Regions from separate parts of the Bradyrhizobium sp. Bra78 genome, predicted to be linked through region 3. Evidence: predicted binding sites of a transcription regulator. Region 3 holds the regulator's gene; each other region holds the start of a gene.
The links. Region 3 encodes PhoB, which activates phosphate uptake and scavenging genes when phosphate is short. Its sites were predicted from a motif close to TGTCATNNANCTGTCAT; they were not measured.

Region 1: the regulator PhoB is predicted to act here: its motif matches at 5,756-5,772, upstream of OC450_RS09035 (Orn/Lys/Arg decarboxylase N-terminal domain-containing protein).
Region 2: the regulator PhoB is predicted to act here: its motif matches at 3,553-3,569, upstream of phnC (phosphonate ABC transporter ATP-binding protein).

What each region holds. Positions count from the first base shown of each region.
Region 1 is NZ_JALJRE010000003.1:351,313-358,489, reverse strand. It holds gene OC450_RS09060 (thiamine pyrophosphate-dependent enzyme) at 1-547, opposite strand, end outside; gene OC450_RS09055 (thiamine pyrophosphate-binding protein) at 570-1,136, opposite strand; gene OC450_RS09050 (hydroxyacid dehydrogenase) at 1,383-2,432, shown strand; gene OC450_RS09045 (hypothetical protein) at 2,552-2,764, shown strand; gene OC450_RS09040 (GNAT family N-acetyltransferase) at 2,768-3,346, opposite strand; gene OC450_RS09035 (Orn/Lys/Arg decarboxylase N-terminal domain-containing protein) at 3,353-5,710, opposite strand; gene OC450_RS09030 (Lrp/AsnC family transcriptional regulator) at 6,160-6,645, opposite strand; gene ald (alanine dehydrogenase) at 6,780-7,177, shown strand, end outside.
Region 2 is NZ_JALJRE010000011.1:107,760-114,936, forward strand. It holds gene OC450_RS23705 (selenium-binding family protein) at 1-250, shown strand, start outside; gene OC450_RS23710 (hypothetical protein) at 328-921, shown strand; gene OC450_RS23715 (DUF1045 domain-containing protein) at 925-1,623, opposite strand; gene OC450_RS23720 (alpha-D-ribose 1-methylphosphonate 5-triphosphate diphosphatase) at 1,642-2,835, opposite strand; gene OC450_RS23725 (chloramphenicol acetyltransferase) at 2,832-3,494, opposite strand; gene phnC (phosphonate ABC transporter ATP-binding protein) at 3,668-4,477, shown strand; gene phnD (phosphonate ABC transporter substrate-binding protein) at 4,543-5,472, shown strand; gene phnE (phosphonate ABC transporter, permease protein PhnE) at 5,543-6,427, shown strand; gene phnE (phosphonate ABC transporter, permease protein PhnE) at 6,457-7,177, shown strand, end outside.
Region 3 is NZ_JALJRE010000024.1:26,410-33,586, reverse strand. It holds gene OC450_RS33585 (Hsp33 family molecular chaperone) at 1-479, opposite strand, end outside; gene argF (ornithine carbamoyltransferase) at 681-1,604, opposite strand; gene OC450_RS33575 (aspartate aminotransferase family protein) at 1,604-2,812, opposite strand; gene OC450_RS33570 (GcrA family cell cycle regulator) at 3,268-3,780, shown strand; gene phoB (phosphate regulon transcriptional regulator PhoB) at 3,912-4,619, opposite strand; gene phoU (phosphate signaling complex protein PhoU) at 4,642-5,358, opposite strand; gene pstB (phosphate ABC transporter ATP-binding protein PstB) at 5,370-6,194, opposite strand; gene pstA (phosphate ABC transporter permease PstA) at 6,191-7,036, opposite strand; gene pstC (phosphate ABC transporter permease subunit PstC) at 7,041-7,177, opposite strand, start outside.

The sequences.
Region 1 (7,177 bases), on a different contig from region 3:
GCACGGGATCCCTGCGGGTGGCCCCCACGCCCGGCTTGTCGTCGATGCGGACGGCGATCAGGCTGGGCTCGCCAGCCGACATGGCCTCGTCGACCAGCCGCTCGAAATCCTCCTCGTCCGCCGCCCAGGCGCTGTTGCCAAGGCCCGACCCGGCAGCGATGGCGACGATGTCGGCCACGCTGGACGCCGGCGTCGGCTGCGCGCCGGTGATCTGGTAGATGCCGTTGTCCATCACGATCATGATGAGGTTCTTCGGCTTCAAGGCCGCGATGGTCGAGAGCGCGCCGAGCTGCATCAGCAGCGAGCCGTCGCCTTCGAGCGCGAAGACGCGGCGATCGGGCTGCGCCAGCGCCACGCCCAGCGCGATCGGGAAAGCGAGGCCCATGCTGCCCAGCATATAGAAATTCTGCGGGCGATGGCCGGCGGCCCAGAGGTCGAAATTGGTGTTGCCGATGCCGCCGATCACGGCTTCCTCGTGCTTGAGTTTTGCGATCAGGCGCGAGGTCACATCGAAGCGGTTCATCACCTTGGTATTGCGCGTGTTCATTTCAGAACTCATTTGGCCGACCTCACTTGTCGAAAGTCTTGCCGCCGGTGAGCAGCGGGTTGAGGATCAGCGCCACCGGCGCCTGCGTGGTGACGGCCTGCTTGATCGAGCGGTCCGCAATGAATTCGAGTTCGTCGAGCCGGGTGATGGTGTGGTGTTCGAGCGCCAGCGAATCCAGCACCGGACGCATGGTGCGGCAGACCAGCGACTGGCCGTAGTTGAACTCGCCGAGCGTGCCGCGCTCGGAGACGAACATGATCAGCGGGATCTGGTAGGGCACCGCGAGCGAGGCCAGCACGTTGGCGAGCGTGGCAAAGCCGGACGTCTGCATCAGCACTGCGCCGCGTCGTCCGCCCATCCAGGCGCCCGAGACGATGCCGACGGCCTCCTCCTCGCGGGCGGTGGCAAAGGTGGTGAAGAACGGATCGGCGTGCAGGTTCTTGATCAGCGGCGTCAGCACGCGGTCGGGCACGTAGGGGATCAGGCTGATCTCGTTCCGCTTCAGGGTTTGCTGCACGATGCCGTGCCAGCTCCTGTCGCTGGACTCCTGTTTCGCCTGGGGCGAGGACTGCTGTTCCGCAATCGCCATTGCGTTCTCCCTTCAGCCGCGCATGCTTCTTGGTTTTTCGGACGTCACGGCGGTCTGCCGAACTTGACGCGGCGGGCCGGATTGTCAACATGTCCGGGCCGGACCGTGATCTGCGCCAGATGGCCTGCCGCGGCCGGCACCGCCATGTCATAGGGGGCGGCAACGAAAAAAAGCGGAGGGACGCATGGAAGGGGTGCTCGATGCGCCGGCCTTGCGGATCTCCTCGAGAGAGCCGGAAGGGTCCTGATGTCCGTCAACAGCAAGCGCGTCTTCTACTCCAATTATTTGGCCAATCCGATCTACATCGACATCCTGAAGGCGCGGCCCGACGTCCGGCTCGATCGCATCGAGAACGAGAGCCCCGAGGATTTCTACGCGCCGATCATCAGTGCCGCCCATGTCTACCAGATCGGCGCCGCCCGCGACGAGCTCGCGCCTCATTTCCATGTCGACGCCGCCTTCCTGAAGCGGACGCCGAACCTGCTGCTCGTCTCCAGCAACGGCGCCGGATTCGATCCGGTCGACGTCGAGGCCTGCACGGACGCGGGCGTGCTGGTCGTCAACCAGTCCGGCGGCAACGCCCATTCCGTGGCCGAGCACGCGCTGGCGATGATGCTGACCTTGTCCAAGCGCATCATCCAGTCCGATCGCCGCCTGCGCCGCGAGCGCGACGTCAACCGCAACGAGCTCGTCGGCAACGAGGTCGAACACAAGACCGTCGGTATCATCGGGCTCGGCAATGTCGGCCGCCGCATCGCCGCATTGTGCAAGGGCCTGCTCGGCATGAAGGTGCTGGCCTATGATCCGTACCTGTCGGCCGAGGTGATGGCCGAGCGCGGCGGCGAGAAGGTCGAGCTCGATGAGCTGTTGCGCCGCGCAGATTTCGTCTCGATCTCCTGCCCGCTCAACAAGGGCAGCCGCAACATGATCAGCGTGCGCGAGTTTGGGCTGATGCAGCCGCATGCCTATTTCGTCACCACGGCGCGCGGCTTCATCCATGATGAGGACGCGCTGCTCGGGGCGTTGCGCGACAAGCGTATTGCCGGCGCCGGCCTCGACGTCTGGTCCAAGGAGCCGCCGCCGCCGGAGCATCCGCTGCTCCAGCTCGACAACGTGCTGGCGAGCCCGCATACCGCAGGCGTCACCATCGAGGCCCGCCAGAACATGGGCCGGATCGCCGCCGAGCAGGTTCTTGACGTGCTGGACGGCAAGCGTCCGCCGCGCCTGATCAATCCGGAGGTCTGGCCGGTCTACGCGGAGCGTTTCAAGCAGGCCTTCGGGGTGACGCCGGGGTAGGGGCCGCCGGAACGACACGGTGGCGAGAACCGCCCTCCCACCTTGATCCGCGTCAAAATCCCCCTCCCGCAGTCAGGCTAAATGGGATTAGAGTGCCGCCGGGGCAGGCAGGAGGTCCCATGTCAACTTATGTCGTCAGGTTCATGAAGGACGTGCTCGGCCAGTACGGCCGGCAGATCGAGGTGTGCCAAGGCACGCTCGAGATCGACGCCTCCGATGAGGACGAGGCCCGGGAGCGGGCGAAGGCCAGGTTTTGCAAGGACCAGGCGTTGCATCACTGGTCGTTGCATGCCGACCGCATCCAGGTCAGACCGGCTGACTTTCCGTCGTGAGACCTACCGGCCAGGAGTCGTGACAGGCGGGGGGGCCGTCGTCCCGGCGCCGAGCGACCGTTGCACCATGACGGTGTCGGACCAGCGGCCGTGGCGATAGGCGACACCGCTGAGCAGGCCGGCGCGCGTGAAACCGAACCGCTCGTGCAGCGCCAGCGACGGGGCGTTGTCGGCATCGATATAGCCGATCATCTGGCGGAAGCCGGCCGCGGCACAGGCGTCTATCATTCCCTGGAGCAGCAGCCGTCCGACCCCACGGCCGAGATGCGCGTGGTGGACGTAGATCGAGTGCTTGGCCGTATAGCGATAGGCCGGACGCTTGCGGAACAGCACCGCATAGGCATAGCCCACCACTTCGCCGCGATAGGTCGCAACCAGATGCGGCAGGCGCGTCTGCTTCAGATTCTTGCGCCGGTCGCGCAGATCGTCGGGCTCCGGCGCGCCGGTTCCCTCGACGTCGCGCGGCACGCCAGTGCGGACGTGATGGCGGTAGATCGCCAGCATCGCCTCGACGTCGCTTTCGCGTGAGGTGCGGACCAGCACCGGCTCGTCATCCTGACGTGCAACCGCCGTCTCGTTCATCGGCAACTACTCGGCAACGACGTACGTATAGAGCCCGATACGCCCCTGCGCATCGATCTCCTTGTAGACGCCCTGGATTTCCACATCGAAGCCCGGAAACGTGTTGAAGCAGGTCTCGAACATCTTGAGATAATCCACCATGGGCTTGGCCCGTTCCGTCAGCCGCTCGCCGGGCACGATGGTGGCAATGCCGGGCGGATAAACCACGAACGGCGTGGTGGCGATGCGACCCGCGATCGCCTCGATCGGCAGATAGTCGACGTCGTTGCGGAACAAATAACGCGCGGCATCACGGGGCGACATCGCGATCTCGGGCATGTGCTCGGGCATGAACTGCCGAGCCTGGAGCGCGCTGACATCGGCGGCACGGAAGAAGCGGTGCATCTCGCCGCAGAGGTCGCGCAGCCTCACGCCGGCATAGCGCGCCTGTCGCCGCTGATAAAATTCCGGGATCACGTCGGCCAGCAGCGCGTTGTCGTCGTGCAGCCTCTTGAATGCGACGAGACCGGAGATCAGCGTGCCGGCCTTGCTCGCCTCGACCCCGGGCGTGAGCAGGAAGAGCAGGGAGTTGAGATCGTTCTTCTCGGGGACGATGCGGTTTTCGCGCAAATATTGCGCGACGACCGGCGCGGGAATGCCGTGCTCGGCATAAGCGCCGCTGGCGCGATCGAAGCCGGGGGTGAGCAGCGTCAGCTTGTTCGGATCGGTCATGGCAAAGCCTTCGCTGAGGCCAGGAAAGCCGTGCCAGTTGGTATCGGGAGAGAGCTGCCACAGTGCGGGATTGGTGGCGAGCTCGTCGGTGGAGAGCGTTTCCCAGGCGACATTGTGCGCCGCGCCGGGACGGCTGACATCGGGAATGGCGACGCGATCGGGAACGAAGGGTTCGAAGAACCAGCGCCGGTCCGGTTTCTGCTCCTTCTCCTCGAACTCCCGGCGCATCGCGCGGATCTTCTTGCGCAGCTCGATACCGAGGCGGATCGTGTCGTCCCACAACACCTCGCCGGAGCGGCCCTTCATCATCTGCGCACCGACGTCGAGCGAGGCGAACAGCGGATAGAAGGGAGAGGTCGAGGCGTGCTGCATGAAGCTTTCGTTGAAGCGGCGGTGCTCGACGCGCCGCTTCTGGCCGCGGATGTGGCGGTCCTTGACGTGGATCTGGGAGGCCTGTGAAAAGCTCGCGAGCTGCTTGTGGGTCGACTGCGTCGCGATGATGCCGGGCGCCTCGGGGGAAAGGTTCGCAAGCCCCATGGCGAAGCGGCCGGCATAGAGCGGGTGGAACTTCATGAAGCCGGCCCAGGCCTCGTCGAACAGGATGTACTCGCAGAGATGGCCGATGCGCTTCAGGATCATCTCGGCGCTGTGGATCGTGCCGTCATAGGTGCACTGCTCGACCACGGCGACGCGGAACGGCCGCTCCTTGCGCCAGGCATCCTTGTCCGTGACCAGCGGATGGTTGCGGATCGCCTCGCGCAAGGCCTTCTCGTCGAGCATATCCCAGCGCATCGGGCCGATCAGGCCCCAGGCGTTGCGGATGGTCGGCACGTAGACCGGGACGCCGCCATTGATCATCAGCGCGCCATGATGAGCGGCCTTGTGATTGTTGCGGTCGAACAGCACGAGGTCGCCGTCGGTCACGAGCGCGCCGAGCGCGACTTTGTTCGAGGTCGAGGTGCCGTTGAGCACGAAATAGGTCTTTTCCGCACCGAAAATCTGGGCGGCTTCCTTCTGCGCCTTCAGTGCCGGTCCCTCATGGGTAAGGAGGTCGCCGAGGTCGAGCACGGAATTGTCGAGATCGTCGCGGAAGACGGATTCGCCGAGATGCTCGACGAAGACCCGGCCGATCGGGCTGCGGTTGTAGAACACGCCGCCATTGTGGCCCGGACAGGTCCACAGCTGGTTGCCTTCCTCGGCATAGTCGACCAGCGCGCCGAAGAACGGTGTCTTCAGCGTCTCGGCATATTGCTTGAGCCGGCTGATCAGGTTCTTGGCGATGAAGGTCGGGGTTTCCTCGGACAGGAAGACGTAGCCGTCGATGAAGTCGAGCACCTCGACGGGGAGATCCTCAAAGCGCTTGCGCCGGATCAGGAGGATGATCGGGAAATCGAGGCCGCGCCGCCGCATCAGATTGATCAGCGCCGAGGTCTTGCCCTCCAGGCCCTTCTTGCCCCAGTCCACCACCATGCAGCCGATCGCGGCATCGGTCTGCACCGCGATTTCGGCGTCCTCCAGCTTGCGGGCCCGGACCACCTCGAAGCCGGAGCGCTGGATCTCCTCGATGATCTGGTTGAAGCGGATGCCTTCGAGGTCGTCCGCGTCGAACACGGGTGCGGCGAAGAGGAAGTTGAAGCGCTTGAAATAGTCCATGTCAGGTCCCGAATGTGCAGGGACCGACAGGTCTCTGCGTATTCGATGACAGTTCTATGACGGAGCCAAAAGGCCGGTGTTGATGAGCCAATGGCGGTTCGCGGGTCAGGGCACGTGAGTGCGCATGATGAAGGAACCCCACACCCAGCCGTTCGAGAACTGACACCAATCGTCCGTCCGGCATCCCACAAGCGGAAACTTCTGCCCCTTGCGGAGGACGCCGATCACTTTCCCGACCCCGCCGGGAATGTCGTAGAGATCGACGTCAGAGATGATGGCCGTGGTCTTCTGGGCGGGGGCACCCGTACCGAGGACGCGGGTGTGGGTCGCGAGGCGCGGGGTGTCTTCAACCGTTCGGTTGATCTCGGTGCTTGCGTGTGATGGGAACTCGCGTATTCCCTGGCGCGTGTAACTCTCCAGTCACGAGCCGGGTGTGCCGACGGAAGCCATCAGCCTTGTCGCTTTGCCTCGCCGAACACCACGGTCGGCACCGCGCGGTTGACGACGTCGCGTAGCGCGAAGCTCGATTGCACCCGCGCCACCCGCGGCAGGCGCGACAGCTCGGTGCGGTGGATGCGTTCGAAATCCTGGATGTCGCGGGCAAGCACGATCAGGATGTAGTCGTCGTTGCCCGACATCAGGAAGCAGCGCACGACGGAGGGGCATTTCACCACCTCCGCCTCGAACGCCTTCAGCGCCTCGTCGCTCTGGCTTTCCAGCGCGATCCGGACCAGCACCGTCGTGGTGAGGCCGAATTGCGCGAGGTCGAGCGCGGCCTGGTAGGCCTGGATGTAGCCGTCGTCCTCCAGGGTTTTCTGCCGCCGCGCCAGCGCCGTGCTCGACAGGCCGACCTTGGTGGCGAGCTCGGTGTGGCTGGCCCGCGCATTGGTGGTGAGTTCCGCAAGGATGGCGAGATCTTTCCGGTCCAGGGCCAAGGTTTGGTTTCCAGCGTGAAAGGGGACTTCCGCGCCTGAAACCGGCGCGGGGAGGGCAAAGCTAGCGGATATTTGCACGAAACCAAACCGGGCACGTCGTTACGATGATCGGAGTGAAGCAAAAGGAGCCCAGGATGCGCGTCGGTGTGCCCAGGGAGATCAAGGTGCAGGAATATCGCGTCGGGCTCACCCCGGGCGCGGTCCGCGAATATAGCGCGGCAGGACACCAGGTGACGGTCGAGACCGGCGCCGGCAGCGGCATCGGCGCCTCCGACGAGGTCTATCGGCGGGCAGGGGCCTCCATCGCCGACAGCGCCCACGATATCTTCGCGAAGTCCGACCTGATCGTGAAGGTGAAGGAGCCGCAGAAGGTTGAGTGGGCCCAGCTTCGCGAAGGCCAGATCCTGTTTACTTATCTGCATCTCGCGCCGGATCCCGAACAGGCCAAGGGCTTGCTTGCCTCCGGCTGTACGGCGATCGCCTATGAAACCGTCACCGACGCGTCCGGTCGCCTCCCCCTGCTCGCGCCGAT
Region 2 (7,177 bases), on a different contig from region 3:
GCAGATGGTGGAGATTAGCCGCGACGGCAGGCGCGTGTACTGGACCAATTCGCTCTATTCCACCTGGGATGACCAGTTCTATCCCGACGGCGTTCCGGGTGTGGAGGTCATGGCCAATGTCGGTCGCAATGGCGGCCTCGAGCTCGACAAGAACTACTTCGTGAGCTTCCCCGACGGATATCGTGCGCACCAGATCAGGCTGGAAGGCGGCGATTGTTCGACGGACTCCTTTTGCTACCCGTCGGCCTAGATTGGGCACACGCGAGCCTCGGCTGGCTGTGGCTCGCCCTCGTTGCGAGCGGCCTCTATCACGGGGTCAATCCGGGAATGGGCTGGCCGCTCGCCGTTTCGGCCGGGCTCATGGACAGGAGCCCGCGCGCGCTCTTTCGTGCGTTGTGGGCTCTGGCGGCCGGACATCTCCTGGCAACACTTCTCGTGCTGCTGCCATTCGCGTTCCTGCTCGTGCTGGCCAAGTGGCAGCATTCGATCCAGCTCGGCGCGAGCCTTCTCGTCATCGGCTTCGGCGTCTATCGGCTGGTCGAGCGGCGCCATCCGCGCACGCTGGCACGAATTCCGCCAACGCAATTGGCGCTCTGGTCATTTGCCGTTGCCATTGCTCACGGCGCCGCCTTGATGCTCGTGCCGATCTATCTCGGGCTGTGCCAGGCCTTCGAACTCGATGCCGGCCATGAGGCTGCCGGCGCGCTGATGAAGGCAAGTCTCGGGATGGCGGTGCTGGTGTCTTTGGTGCACGTGGCCGCCATGGTCAGCGCCGGCGGATGTCTGGCGTGGCTGGTCTATCGTCATCTGGGATTAAGGTTCGTCTCGCGAAGCTGGTTCAATCTGGATGTCATCTGGGCGACCAGCCTCGTTCTGGTTGGCGTTGTGGCGCTCGTCTTCAATCTCGCGAGCTGGCACTGACGCCTATCGCGTCAAAGCCCACTCGCCGATGATGCGAAACCTCGCCTTGGCATCGTCCTGCCTGAACAGTGCGATGCGATCGATCGCCAGCGTGTCGAGACCGAGCGTCGCAAACCTCGCCCGCAGCATGTCCAGAATCGGCCCGCGCCGCTCCGCGTCCAGCCGCCCCGTCAGCGTCATGTGGAAGCGGAATTCCTCCATCACGTAAGGGTAGCCCCAGCGATCGAGATTGTCGCGCTGCCGTTCGCTGAGCTTCTCGGGCTTGCGCCGCGCGCGGTCCTCACTGGTGAGAGCGACGCGGAAGGAATCGAAATCGCGAACGCAGTCTGCGGCGAGCTCTTGAAGCGCGTCGACCGGCACGGCCGGGATGACGGCGATGAAGCCGCTGATGGAATCGACGACCGGGCGGATCACGGGAATAGGCCGCGCCTTGCCTGCGAACGCGGCACAGGCCGCCATGAGATCGGCCTCGCTCTTGTCGGGCGCGAGCGCCATCGGCGCCTTCAGCGTGCCGTGAAAGCCGTATTTGCGCGGATCGGCGGTGATGTCGCGCCAGTCCGGCGCGAGATGCGATGCGTCGGCGGGAAAAGGCAGCTCGTCGCCGGTGGTGGCGTCATAACCGAGCAGCTCGGCGCCGAAGCGGGAGAGGGCGCTGTCGGCGTCTGCGGCAAAATAGATCGCGTAGCGGGGAAAACCTGTCATTGCCTCAGCATAACGAATTTAGGCCGCGACGACAGCCTCGCGCGGCGTTGCCACTGCTGCGAGCAGCCGCGTCGCATCGGTAAGATGGACGAGCTTGCCGCCTGATATCACCGCGATCAGACGCGGCCGCAGCAGCACGCTGTCGTCGACCAGCAGAATGTCCGCGCGCCGTCCTTCCGCGAGCACACCGCGATCGGCAAGGCCGGTCGCGCGCGCGGGCGCGGCGGAAACCAGGTCCCAGGCTTGCGTCAGCGGCAGCACGCCGTCGGCGGCTAGACGGAACGCGGCGAGCAGCTGCGCGGGATAGTAATAGTCCGACGCCAGCACCGAGCAGAGGCCCTTGCCGATCATGTCGGATGCCTTGGTCCAGCCGGTGTGGCTGCCGCCGCGTACGACGTTCGGCGCCCCGTAGACGATGGCGTCGCCGTGGCTTGCGGCCTCCCGCGCCGTCTCCTCGTTGATCGGAAACTCCGCGATACCCACCCCCATGGCGCGAAATTCCTGCCGCATCGCCGGCGTCGCATCGTCGTGCGAGAGCATGCGTACCTCCGCTGCCCGGGCCGCGGCGGCGAGCCGGGTGATCGAAGCGGGAACGTCGGCGGCGCGCGAAACGATGTGCGCGACCAGGGTGTCGAAATCCTCGCTCGACAATCCCGTGCGCTCCACCATGCGGTTGCGCTTGCGCGGGTTGGAGATGTCGGCAACGACCCCGTCCATGTGGTCGTTGAAGGCGAACAGGTCGACGCGGCCCTCGGCGAGCCACTGGCTGATCTCGGCTTCGGCCTCGAGATTGTAGGTCTCGTGCCGCAGGTGGAAGCGGGTGTCGGCAGCGAACTGTGGGCGCTGCCGCTCGATCGCCTCCATCAAGCCACGCGCATTTCCGGCGCTGCGCAGGCCCGGCTCCCACGAACAGGTCGTGGCGTGAAACACCGTGGTGATGCCGTTGCTGATCGCCTGGCGGTCGCTGTCGGCGAGCGCCACGTCGATCGGGAAGTCGACGCCGGCGCGCGGCATCATCTGGCGCTCGAAGGCATCGCCGTGCAGATCGACGATGCCCGGCAGCACCAGCAGGTTGCCCGCATCGAGCGCCAGCCGTGCACGGTCGCGCGAGGCATCGACCTGCGCAATGTCCGTTCCGGACACGAGAATCGAAGTCTCGACGAGTTCGGAGCCGATCAGGGCGCGGCCGCCTTCGAGAAAGATGTCTGTCACGCGACCGCGCTTCGCTTGCCGCTGCGGGAGGAGCTTGCCCGTGCTTCGTATGTCGAAAGAAAATCTTCAATCCCGAGCTTGCGGAAATCGGGCAGTGCTTCACGCAATTTGTCGTGATCCCAATCCCACCAGGAGAGCCTGGCAAGCCGCCCTGCGACCTCTTCCGAAAATCGACGCCGCATGATGCGGGCCGGATTGCCGGCGACGATGGCGTAGGCCGGCACGTCCTTGGTGACGATGGCGCCGGCGGCGATCACCGCGCCGGTGCCGATGTTGCGGCCCGGCAGCACGATGGCGCCGTGGCCGATCCAGACGTCATGGCCGATATGGACGTGGTGCTGCCGCCGCCAGCCGAAGAACTCGGTGTCGTCACTCTCGCCGGGGAAGTAGGCGCTGGAGCGATAGGTGAAATGCGCCTGGGTCGCGCGATGCATCGGATGATTGCCGGGGTTGATGCGCGTCATCGCCGCGATCGAGCAGAATTTTCCGATGGTGGCGTAGGTGATCTGCGCGTCGTTTACGACATAGGAATAGTCGCCCATCGTGACTTCATTGAGGATCGTGCGTGCGCCGACTTCGGTATAGGTGCCGAGCCTGGTCTCATGGAGCTTCGCCGTGGAATCGATGGTCGGTTCGACCGAGAGCGCCTTACCGGCCATATGGCATCCGAAAGATCGAGGGCGGGCGTACCTCTTCGAGCGGCTTGATGACAACGTCATGACGATGTGATGACAGGGGAAAGTGTGCATGATCGTCGCACCGCAGCGCGCGTGTCACACAAGTGTCAAGCACCAGCGATAGCGGTTGGTCCCAGCATACTCTGGAGCCCTGCATGCTGGTGGTGGAAGGTCTGACGTGTCGCTTCGGCGTGAAAGCCGCGGTGGACGACGCTTCATTTCAAGTTTCCCCCGGCGGCTTCGTCGGTGTGATCGGGCGCTCCGGCGCTGGCAAGTCGACCATGCTGCGCATGATCAATCGCCTCGCGACGCCGACGCAGGGCCGCATCCTGTTCGACGGCCTCGACGTCACCGCGCTGCGCGGCAAGGAGTTGCGGCAGTGGCGGGCGCGCTCGGCGATGATCTTCCAGCAGTTCAACCTGGTCGGGCGGCTCGATGTTCTCACCAACGTCCTGATGGGGCGCCTCGCGACGATGCCGGCCTGGCGCTCGCTGACGCAGACCTGGCCCGAGACTGACAAGGCGCTGGCGATGTCGGCGCTCGAACAGTTCGACATCGCCTCGCTCGCCGCCCAGCGCGCCGACCAGCTTTCCGGTGGCCAGCAGCAGCGCGTCGCGATCGCCCGCGCGCTGGTGCAGCAACCCGACATCATCCTCGCCGACGAGCCGATCGCCTCGCTCGACCCGCGCAACACCAAGATCGTCATGGATGCGCTGCTGCGCATCAACAAGCACTTCGGCATCACCGTGCTCTGCAACCTGCATTCGCTCGACCTGGCGCGCAGCTATTGCGACCGCCTGATCGGCATGGCGCAGGGCCGCGTGGTGTTCGACGGCGCGCCGGCCGAGCTGACCGACCATGTCGCGCGCGAGCTTTACGATCTCGAAGCCACGGACGTCATGGGCGGCACGCCTGTACCGGCGCCCGAGGGCATTCCAGCGCTTGGAACGGCGGCCGCCGCCTGAGCGGCGCCTCATCTGCTTAGTTGCCAGTTTTGCGTCAACCGACCCCAACCGATGGAGAGGGTACCATGATCACTCGCAGACTAGTTCTCGCCGGCACTGCCGCGCTCGCCTTTGCCGGATCTGCTTCCGCCGAAGACTGGAAGACGAAATATCCGGAGATCACCTTCGCCGTGATCCCGGCCGAGAACGGCTCCGGCGTCACCGAGCGCTACGGGCCTTTCGTCAACTATCTGTCGAAGGAGCTCGGCATCAAGGTGACCCTGCGTGTCGCCAACGACTACGCGGCCGTCATCGAAGGCCAGCGTGCCGGCAACATCCATATCGGCTATTACGGCCCTGCCTCGTTCGCGCGCGCCCGCCTGACCGGCGTCAAGACCGACGCCTTCGTGATCGACGTCAACGCCGACGGCTCGAAGGGCTACTACTCGGTGTTCTACGTGCTGGCGAAGTCGCCGTACCAGAAGGTCGAAGAGCTCAAGGGCAAGAATCTCGGCCTGGTCGATCCGAACTCGACCTCAGGCAACAACATGCCGCGTTTCAAGCTGAACCAGATGGGCATCGATCCCGACGCCTATTTCTCCAAGGTCATCTTCACCGGCAGCCATGAGAACGCCGTGCTGGCCCTGGCTCAGGGCACGGTCGACGTCGCCGCCAACTGGTGGAATGCCGACGACGATTCCAACCTGACCCGCATGCTCAACAAAGGCATGGTGAAGTCGGCTGACGGCACCGTGATGAAGAAGGAAGACTTCCGCATCATCGTGAAGTCCGACCTCATCATCAACTCGCCCTACGCCTATCTCAGCGACCTCCCGGACGACATGAAGGCGGCGATCAAGAAGGCCTTCCTTGAGGCGGCGCAGAAGGATCCCGAGGCGTTCAAGAAGCTCTCCGACGGCAAGAACAAGCCGTGGGAGCCGACCGTCAATGACGATTACAACAAGACCATCGAGCTGATCAAGTTCGTCGACAATCTGCGCAAGAAGGCGTCCTGATCACGTCAGGACGATGCACTGGAGCCGGGTCGATGGACCCGGCTCTTTTTCTTGATGGACCGCCCGACACATGACGCTCGCCGTTTCGATTCTCCCCGAACAGCAGCTCGCGGTGCTGAATGTGGCCTACCGCAAGGCGGTTGCCCGCAAGCGCCTGCGGCTTATGGCAGGTGCAGGGCTGTTTGTTGCTGCGCTGATCGTGGCCTCGATCGGCGCCGAAGTTAACCTGCGCACCTTCTTCACCTATTTCGGCAATTTCATCAGCTATTTCGACCGTATTCTCACGCTCGACAACGGCCAGCGGGTCTGGACCAATTTTGGCGAGTGGTTCTGGGGGTGGCGCAATTGGCTGAAGCTGCTCGCCGAGACCCTGCTGATCAGCTATGTCGGCACGCTGATCGGAGCGGTGTTCGCGTTCGCGCTCAATTTCTTCGCGGCCGAGAATACTTCGCCGGGACCCTGGCTGCGCTTCGTGGTGCGGCGGCTGCTCGAGTTCGCCCGTACCGTGCCGGGCATCGTATTCGCGCTGATCTTCGTGATCGCCTTTGGTCTCGGCCCGATGGCTGGCGTGCTCGCGATTGCGATCCACTCCACAGGCGCGCTCGGAAAGCTGTTTTCCGAGATCGTCGAGAATGCCGACATGAAGCCGGTCGAAGGCATCCGATCGACTGGCGCGAGCTGGCTGTCCTGCATGCGCTTTGCGATCCTGCCCCAGGTCTCGGCCGGCTACGCGAGCTACGCGCTGTTGCGTTTCGAGATCAATGTGCGCGAGGCCTCGGTGATGGGTTTCGTCGGTGCCGGCGGCATCGGACAGGAGCTCATCGTCGCGATCCGCAAGTTCTACTACTCCGATGTCAGTGCCATTCTCGTGACGATCATCGTCACGGTCTTCCTGATCGACATCACGACCGGCTGGGTGCGCGGCCGACTGTTCGGCAAGGAGGCGCGGACGTGAGCAAGCGGCCCGAAGTCGATGCCGCGCAGATGCGCGCGCGCTATCCCGATGTGTTCGGGCGGCCGGCCGCGGCGCGGCTCGCGACGCCGACGATGATCGTCGCGGCGTTCGCGATTTTCGTCTATGGCCTCGTCGACCTCGATTTCTCTCCGTCGCGGCTCTTCAACGGCCTCAGCCAGCTCGGCTGGATCAGCATGATGATGATCCCGCCCGATCCCGGCTCGTCGCTGCCGCTATATCTGAAGGCGATGGGCGAGACGCTCTCGATTGCGCTGCTCGGCACCACGCTGGCTGCGCTGTTCGCGCTTCCGGTCAGCCTGTTTGCCGCGCGCAACGTGGTTCCGTCGAAAATCCTGCGCTTTCCGATCCGCCGTTTCCTCGATTCGATCCGCGGCGTCGACACGCTGATCTGGGCGCTGGTGTGGATCAACGTCGTCGGGCTCGGCCCGTTCGCCGGCGTGCTCGCCATCGCCGTGTCGGATTTCGGCGCCTTCGGCAAGCTGTTCTCCGAGGCGATCGAGGGCGCTGACCAGAAGCAGGTCGAAGGCATCCGCGCCTCCGGCGGCAGCGCGCTGCACGAGATCCGCTTCGGGCTGCTGCCGCAGGTCCTGCCCGTGATCGCCGGCCAGGTGCTCTATTTCATCGAATCCAACACGCGCTCGGCCACCATCATCGGCATCGTCGGCGCCGGCGGCATCGGCCTCCAGCTCGCCGAACAGATTCGCGTGCTGGAGTGGCAGAAGGTGTCGT
Region 3 (7,177 bases):
CCGTCGAGCGCGACCAGGCCCTGGTAGCGGCTCATGTCGGGGCCCTGGTCGATGGTCATGGCGAGATGACCGTGGCCCAGCAGGGCGCCGGACTGCATGCCGGAATCCCTGGCCTCGCCGAGGCGCGCGGCATCAAAGCGCGCGTACGCACGCAGGCGATCCGGCGCCATGTAGTCGACGACCAGGAACGAGACCGGACCGTCGGTCTGGGCCTGGAGGATGAAGCGGCCCTCGAATTTCAGCGCCGAGCCGAGCAGCGTGGTCAGCACGATGGCCTCGCCGAGCAGCTTGCCGACCGGCGCAGGATAATCGTGCTTGGTCAGAATCTCGTCGAGTGCAGGACCAAGCCGCACCAGGCGCCCACGCACGTCGAGTGCGTCGACCTCGTAGGGCAGCACGGCGTCATCGATCGGAACCGCCGATGGTGCGCGAACCGGGCCTTCGGGCCCGGTTTTCATGTCAGGGGATTGGGAAACCATGGCGCTTTATCTGGGGTCGGAGGAGAAAAATGGAAGGGGGTAGCGTGCGCGGGAGCCGTTTGAACCGTACCAAGCAACCTCGAACTCTCTGTCGTCCCGGACAAGCGCTTCGGTCCCGGCAACGCTATGCATTGCCATGAGCTACGCTTGTCAGGGACGACAGCGCCATGTGAGGCGACGGCAACGCGACACGCGTTCAGATCATTTCACCGCGTCGAAGCACCAGGCCAGAATGCCCTTCTGCGCATGCAGGCGGTTCTCGGCCTCGTCGAACACGACGGATTGCGGGCCGTCGATCACCTCATCCGTGACCTCCTCGCCGCGATGGGCCGGCAGGCAGTGCATGAACAGCGCGTCGGGCTTGGCCAGCGACATCAGCTTCGAATTGACCTGATAGGGCTTGAGCACGTTGTGGCGGTGCTCGCCTTCCTTGTCGCCCATCGACACCCAGGTATCGGTGACGACGCAGTCGGCCCCCTTCACGGCGGCTTCGGGATCGGTGCCGAGCACGATCGACGCGCCGGTCGCCTTGATGAAGTCGCGCATGACTTTCTTCGGCGCCAGCTCCGGCGGGGTCGCGACATTGAGCTGGAACTTGAAGCGCTCGGCGGCGTGCGCCCAGGAGGCGAGCACGTTATTGTCGTCGCCGGTCCAGGCCACCGTCCTGCCCTCGATCGGGCCGCGATGTTCTTCGTAGGTCATGAGGTCGGCCATCACCTGGCATGGGTGCGACCGGCGCGTCAGGCCGTTGATGACGGGCACCGTCGCATATTCCGCAAGCTCCAGCAACGCATCGTGATTGAGGATGCGGATCATGATGGCGTCGACATAGCGCGACAGCACACGCGCGGTGTCGGCGATGGTCTCGCCGCGGCCGAGCTGCATCTCGGCACCCGTGAGCATGATGGGCTCGCCGCCGAGCTGGCGCATCGCGACGTCGAACGAGACGCGGGTGCGCGTGGAGGGCCGCTCGAAGATCATCGCCAGCGTCTTGCCTTCGAGCGGCCTGACCGGCTGATGCGCCTTCTGCTTCGCCTTCATGGCGGAGGAGGCGGCGAGCATGCTCTTGAGCTCCGACAACGGCAGCTCGTTGATATCGAGGAAGTGCTTCGGCGACTTGCTCATCAGCTTGCCGCCCGCTTGGTCTGACTGGACGAGATCGCGGTGCAGGCGCGCTCGAGCCGCCCGACGCTGTCCTCGATCTCGGCTTCGGTGACGATTAAAGGCGGCAGGAAACGCACGACATTGTCGCCGGCGCCGACCGTGAGCAATTTTTCGTTGCGCAAAGCTGCGACCAGATCGCCCGAGGGCACCACGGCCTTGATGCCGATCAGGAGGCCCTCGCCGCGCACTTCGCTGACGATATCGGGATGACGGTCGATCACGGAGGCGAGCTTCTGCTTGAGCAGCAGCGACATCCTCTGGACGTGATCGAAGAAGCCGGGCTTGAGCATGACGTCGAGCACGGCGTTCGCGGCCGAGATCGCGAGCGGATTGCCGCCGAAGGTCGAGCCGTGCGAGCCGGGCCCCATGCCGGAAGCCGCGTCCGCGGTCGCCAGAATCGCGCCGATCGGGAAGCCGCCGCCGAGCGCCTTGGCCAGCGACATCACGTCAGGCGTGACGCCGGTGCGCTTATAGGCGAAGAGATCGCCAGTGCGGCCCATGCCGGTCTGCACCTCGTCGAACGCGAGCAGCAGGCCTTTCTCGTCACAGAGCTGGCGCAACGCCTTGAGGAAGCCGGGAGGCGCCGAACGCACGCCACCCTCGCCCTGGATCGGCTCGATCAGGATGCCGGCGGTCTGCGGACCGATCGCCTTCTTCACGGCCTCGATGTCACCATGCGCCACCTGGTCGAAACCATCCATCGGCGGACCGAAACCTTCGAGATATTTCGCAGAACCCGTCGCGGCCAGCGTCGCCAGCGTGCGGCCGTGGAACGCGCCTTCGAAGGTGATGATGCGATAGCGTTCCGGATGCCCCTTGGAGAAGTGATGATGGCGGACCAGCTTGATCACACCTTCCAGCGCCTCGGCGCCGGAATTGCAGAAGAACACGAAGTCCGCAAAGCTCTCGTTGCAGAGGCGGTTCGCAAGCTTCTCGCCGTCCGGGCTCTGGAACAGGTTCGACATGTGCCAGAGCTTGGTCGCCTGCTCCTGCAACGCTGCGACCAGCGCGGGATGAGCATGACCGAGCGCATTCACGGCGACGCCCGAAGTGAAATCGAGATAGCGCTCGCCATTGGTCGCGATCAGCCAGCAGCCCTCGCCGCGCTCGAAGCCGAGGTCGGCCCTGGCGAAAACAGGGAGCAAATGCGGCGCGGCGCTGTTGGTCATGACGATCACTTGAATGTTGTGGACGGCCTGAATGTGCATTGCGCAACGCACCATTGACCGGTCCGGAAAACGAAACGTGCCGCCTTTTAAGGGCGGCACGCAGCACTATCTTATGCCTGGCAAGACGGGTGTCAATGCCGCCCGGAAAGCCTCGCGAAACGCAGAATCCGTAGTCTTGCGGTGCCGATTTTGCGGGTTTTTCACCACGGAACATGTGGAAGCGAGTCGGCGGACTCTTGCGCGGGAGTCACGCCATATTGTAGCGTTTGGATTGTCAGATACGACATCTCGTGCAGCGGTTCTGATCTCTAAGTCCTTATGTACCGGCGTAAACGTTCGGGCGTCATTGGCGCGCCCGGCGAGCCTTAAGGGATTCTGACGGCACGGGTTTTTAAGGCTTAGGCATTCGCTGCGAGGCCCCAGGATGGCTGGCGCGCAGCGAGGGAAAGGGTGCAATGACGGTTTTGACCTGGTCCGATGATCGCGTCGAGCAGCTGAAAAAGCTCTGGGAGGCCGGACTTTCGGCCAGCCAGATCGCGGCTGAGCTCGGCAATGTGACCCGCAATGCCGTGATCGGCAAAGTGCACAGGCTCGGCCTGTCGGGCCGCGCCAAGAGCCCATCTTCCGCAGCGCCCCGGCCGCGCAAGGCGCGTCCCGCGCAGCACATGATGCGGGTGACCCGTCCGATCTCGCGCGGCAACACCGCGCTGGCGCAGGCCTTCGAGGTCGAGGTGGAGGCTGAGCCGGTCACCTACGACAACGTGGTGCCGATGAGCCAGCGGCTGTCGCTGCTGGAGCTGAACGAGGCGACCTGCCACTGGCCGGTCGGCGATCCCTCGAGCCCGGACTTCTTCTTCTGCGGCGGCAAGGCCCTCTCCGGCCTGCCCTATTGCGCCCAGCACTCGCGCGTGGCGTATCAGCCCGCGGCGGATCGCCGGCGCGCACCGGCGAAGCCGGGGCCGCGCTGAAGCCCGGCTCCAAACGACATCGTCCCGGCCTAACTAGCTAGCGCGCAATTGCGCAGTAGGGACCGGAACGATCGAAAAATGGAAATGCGCGCCGCCCGGCGCGCTTTTTACTTGCCTGTTCGCGGCTGAACTTACGCCTGCTCCGCCTTCGCGAAACGGTCGTCCAGCGCATAGCCGGCGCCGCGGACGGTGCGGATCGGGTCCTGCTCGCGGCCGAGATTGAGCAGCTTGCGCAGGCGGCCGATATGCACGTCGACCGTGCGCTCGTCGATGTAGATGTCGCGGCCCCAGACGCTGTCGAGCAGCTGCTCGCGCGAGAACACCCGGCCCGGATGCTCCAGGAAGAACTCCAGGAGGCGATATTCGGTCGGGCCGAGATCGATCGGCCGGCCGGAGCGCGCCACGCGGCGCTTGTCGCGATCGAGCTCGATGTCGCCATAGGCGAGCACGGTGGCGAGCCGCTCCGGGCTTGCGCGCCGCAAGAGGCCCTTCACCCGCGCCAGCAGCTCCGGCACCGAAAACGGCTTGACGATGTAATCGTCGGCGCCGGTCGCAAGACCCCGCACCCGCTCGCTCTCCTCGCCGCGCGCGGTGAGCATGATGATCGGGAGCTGCTTGGTCTCGGGCCGGGTGCGCAGCCGTCGGCACAGCTCGATGCCGGACAGACCCGGCAGCATCCAGTCGAGCACGATGAGATCGGGGATGTGCTCCTTGAGCCGGGTGTCGGCGTCGTCGCCGCGCATCACCGTCTCGACGTCATAGCCGTCGCCTTCGAGGTTGTAGCGAAGAAGCTCGGTGAGAGCTTCCTCGTCCTCAACCACCATAATGCGTGCGCCCATGGTGTCGTCGCTCCTTGCGTGATCAGGTATTCGGAACCGTCGTGGCGAAGTTCGTCATGTCGCCCTTCGGCCGCTTGTCGGTGATCGCCTGGCCCTCGATCATGTAGAACACGGTCTCGGCGATATTGGTGGCGTGGTCGCCGATGCGCTCGATATTCTTGGCGCAGAACATCAAATGGATGCAGAACGAGATGTTGCGCGGATCCTCCATCATGTAGGTGAGAAGCTCGCGGAACAGCGAGGTGCAGATGGCATCGACTTCCTCGTCGCCCTTCCACACCGCCATCGCCGCCGGCAGATCGTGCGCGGCATAGGCGTCCAGCACCGACTTGACCTGCTGCTGCACGAGGTCGGTCATGTGCTCGAGGCCGCGGAACAGCTTGAGCGGATGAAAATCCGTTTCCAGCGCCGCGACGCGCTTACCCATGTTCTTGGCGAGGTCGCCGATACGCTCCAGATCGGTCGCGACGCGCATGGCGCCGACGATCTCGCGCAGATCGACCGCCATTGGCTGGCGGCGCGCAATGGTGAGGACGGCGCGCTCCTCGATCTTCTTCTGGAGCGCGTCGAGCTCGACGTCGATGGCGACGACGCGCTGGCCGAGCGCGACGTCGCGGCGGATCAGCGCATCGACGGAATCGACGATCATGCGCTCTGCGATTCCGCCCATCTCGGCGACCAGGCGAGTGAGCTCCTGGAGGTCGGTGTCGAAGGCCTTTGCGGTATGTTCGGAACCCATGTCCTGTCTCCTCAGCCGAACCGGCCGGTGATGTAGTCCTGCGTGCGCCGATCGGTCGGCGACGTGAATATCTTGCTGGTCTCGTCGAACTCGATCAACTCGCCGAGATACATGAAGGCGGTCTTGTCGGAGACGCGCGCCGCCTGCTGCATGTTGTGGGTGACGATCGCGATCGTGTAGTTCTCGGACAGCTCCTGGATCAGCTCCTCGACCTTGGCGGTCGAGATCGGATCGAGCGCCGAGCAGGGCTCGTCGAACAGGATCACTTCGGGCCGCACCGCGACCGTGCGGGCGATGCAGAGGCGCTGCTGCTGGCCGCCGGACAGCGACAGGCCCGACGCGTTGAGCTTGTCCTTGACCTCGTTCCAGAGCGCGCCGCCGCGCAGCGCCTTCTCGACCCGGCCGTCCATCTCGGACTTCGGGATTTTCTCGTAAAGACGGATGCCGAAAGCGATGTTCTCGTAGATCGTCATCGGGAACGGCGTCGGCTTCTGGAACACCATGCCGACGCGGGCGCGCAGCAGATTGAGGTCGAGCTTGCCGTCGAGGATGTTGGTCTGGTCGAGCATCACCTGACCGGTCGCGCGCTGGCCCGGATAGAGGTCGTACATCCGGTTGAAGATGCGCAGCAGGGTCGACTTGCCGCAGCCCGACGGGCCGATGAACGCCGTGACGCGGTTGGTGCCGAGCGTCAGGTTGATGTTCTTCAGCGCGTGGTGCTCGCCGTAATAGAAATTGAGGTTGCGCACCGTCACCTTGGGGGGAGCCTCGGGCAATGCTGCCGTCTGGGGCAGGCCACCGGCCGCGCTCATCGACGATACTGAAAGTTCACTCATTTTGCGGTCCTCTCGGCGCCAAGTATGCGCGCGCCAATGTTCAGGGCAAGCACGGTCAGGGTGATGAGCAGCGCCCCGCTCCATGCCAGCTGCTTCCAGTAGGCGTAGGGGCTCTGCACGAAGTTGTTGATGGTGACCGGCAGGTTGGCCATCGTCTTGGTCAGGTCCAGGCTGAAGAACTGGTTCGACAGCGCGGTGAACAGCAGCGGCGCGGTCTCGCCGGCGACGCGGGCGGTGGCGAGCAGCACGCCGGTGATGAGGCCGGCGCGCGCCGAACGGTAGGCGATCCGCTTGATCACCAGCGAGCGCGGCAGCCCGAGCGCCGAGGCCGCCTCGCGCAGCGCGTTCGGTACCAAGAGCAGCATGTCCTCGGTCGTGCGCAGCACCACCGGAATGACGATGACGGCGAGCGCGAGACAGCCGGCGACCGCCGAGAACCCGCGCATCGGCACCACCACGGCGCCATAGATGAACAGGCCGATGATGATCGATGGCGCCGAGAGCAGGATGTCGTTGATGAAGCGGATCACCGACGTCAGCTTGTCGTTGCGGCCGTATTCGGCGAGATAGGTGCCGGCGAACATGCCGAGCGGCGCACCGATACCGACGCCGATCACGGTCATCATCAGCGAACCGACGATGGCGTTGAGCAGGCCGCCCTCGTTGGATCCGGGCGGCGGCGTGTTCTCGGTGAACAGCTGAACATTCAGGCCCGCAAGGCCGTTGTACAGCAGCGTGATCAGGATCAGCGCGAGCCAGGTGACGCCGAAGGCGGCAGCCGCGAAGCAAAGACCGCGGATGATGAGGTCCTTGCGGCGGCGACGTGCATAGATCGGGTTCATCGCGTTAGTTCCCCGCCTTCTTTTCCAGCCGCATCAGCATCAGCCGCGCCGCGGCCAGCACGAAGAACGTCAGTACGAACAGCAAGAGGCCGAGCAGGATCAGGCCGGACTGGTGCAGACCGTCGCTTTCGGCGAATTCGG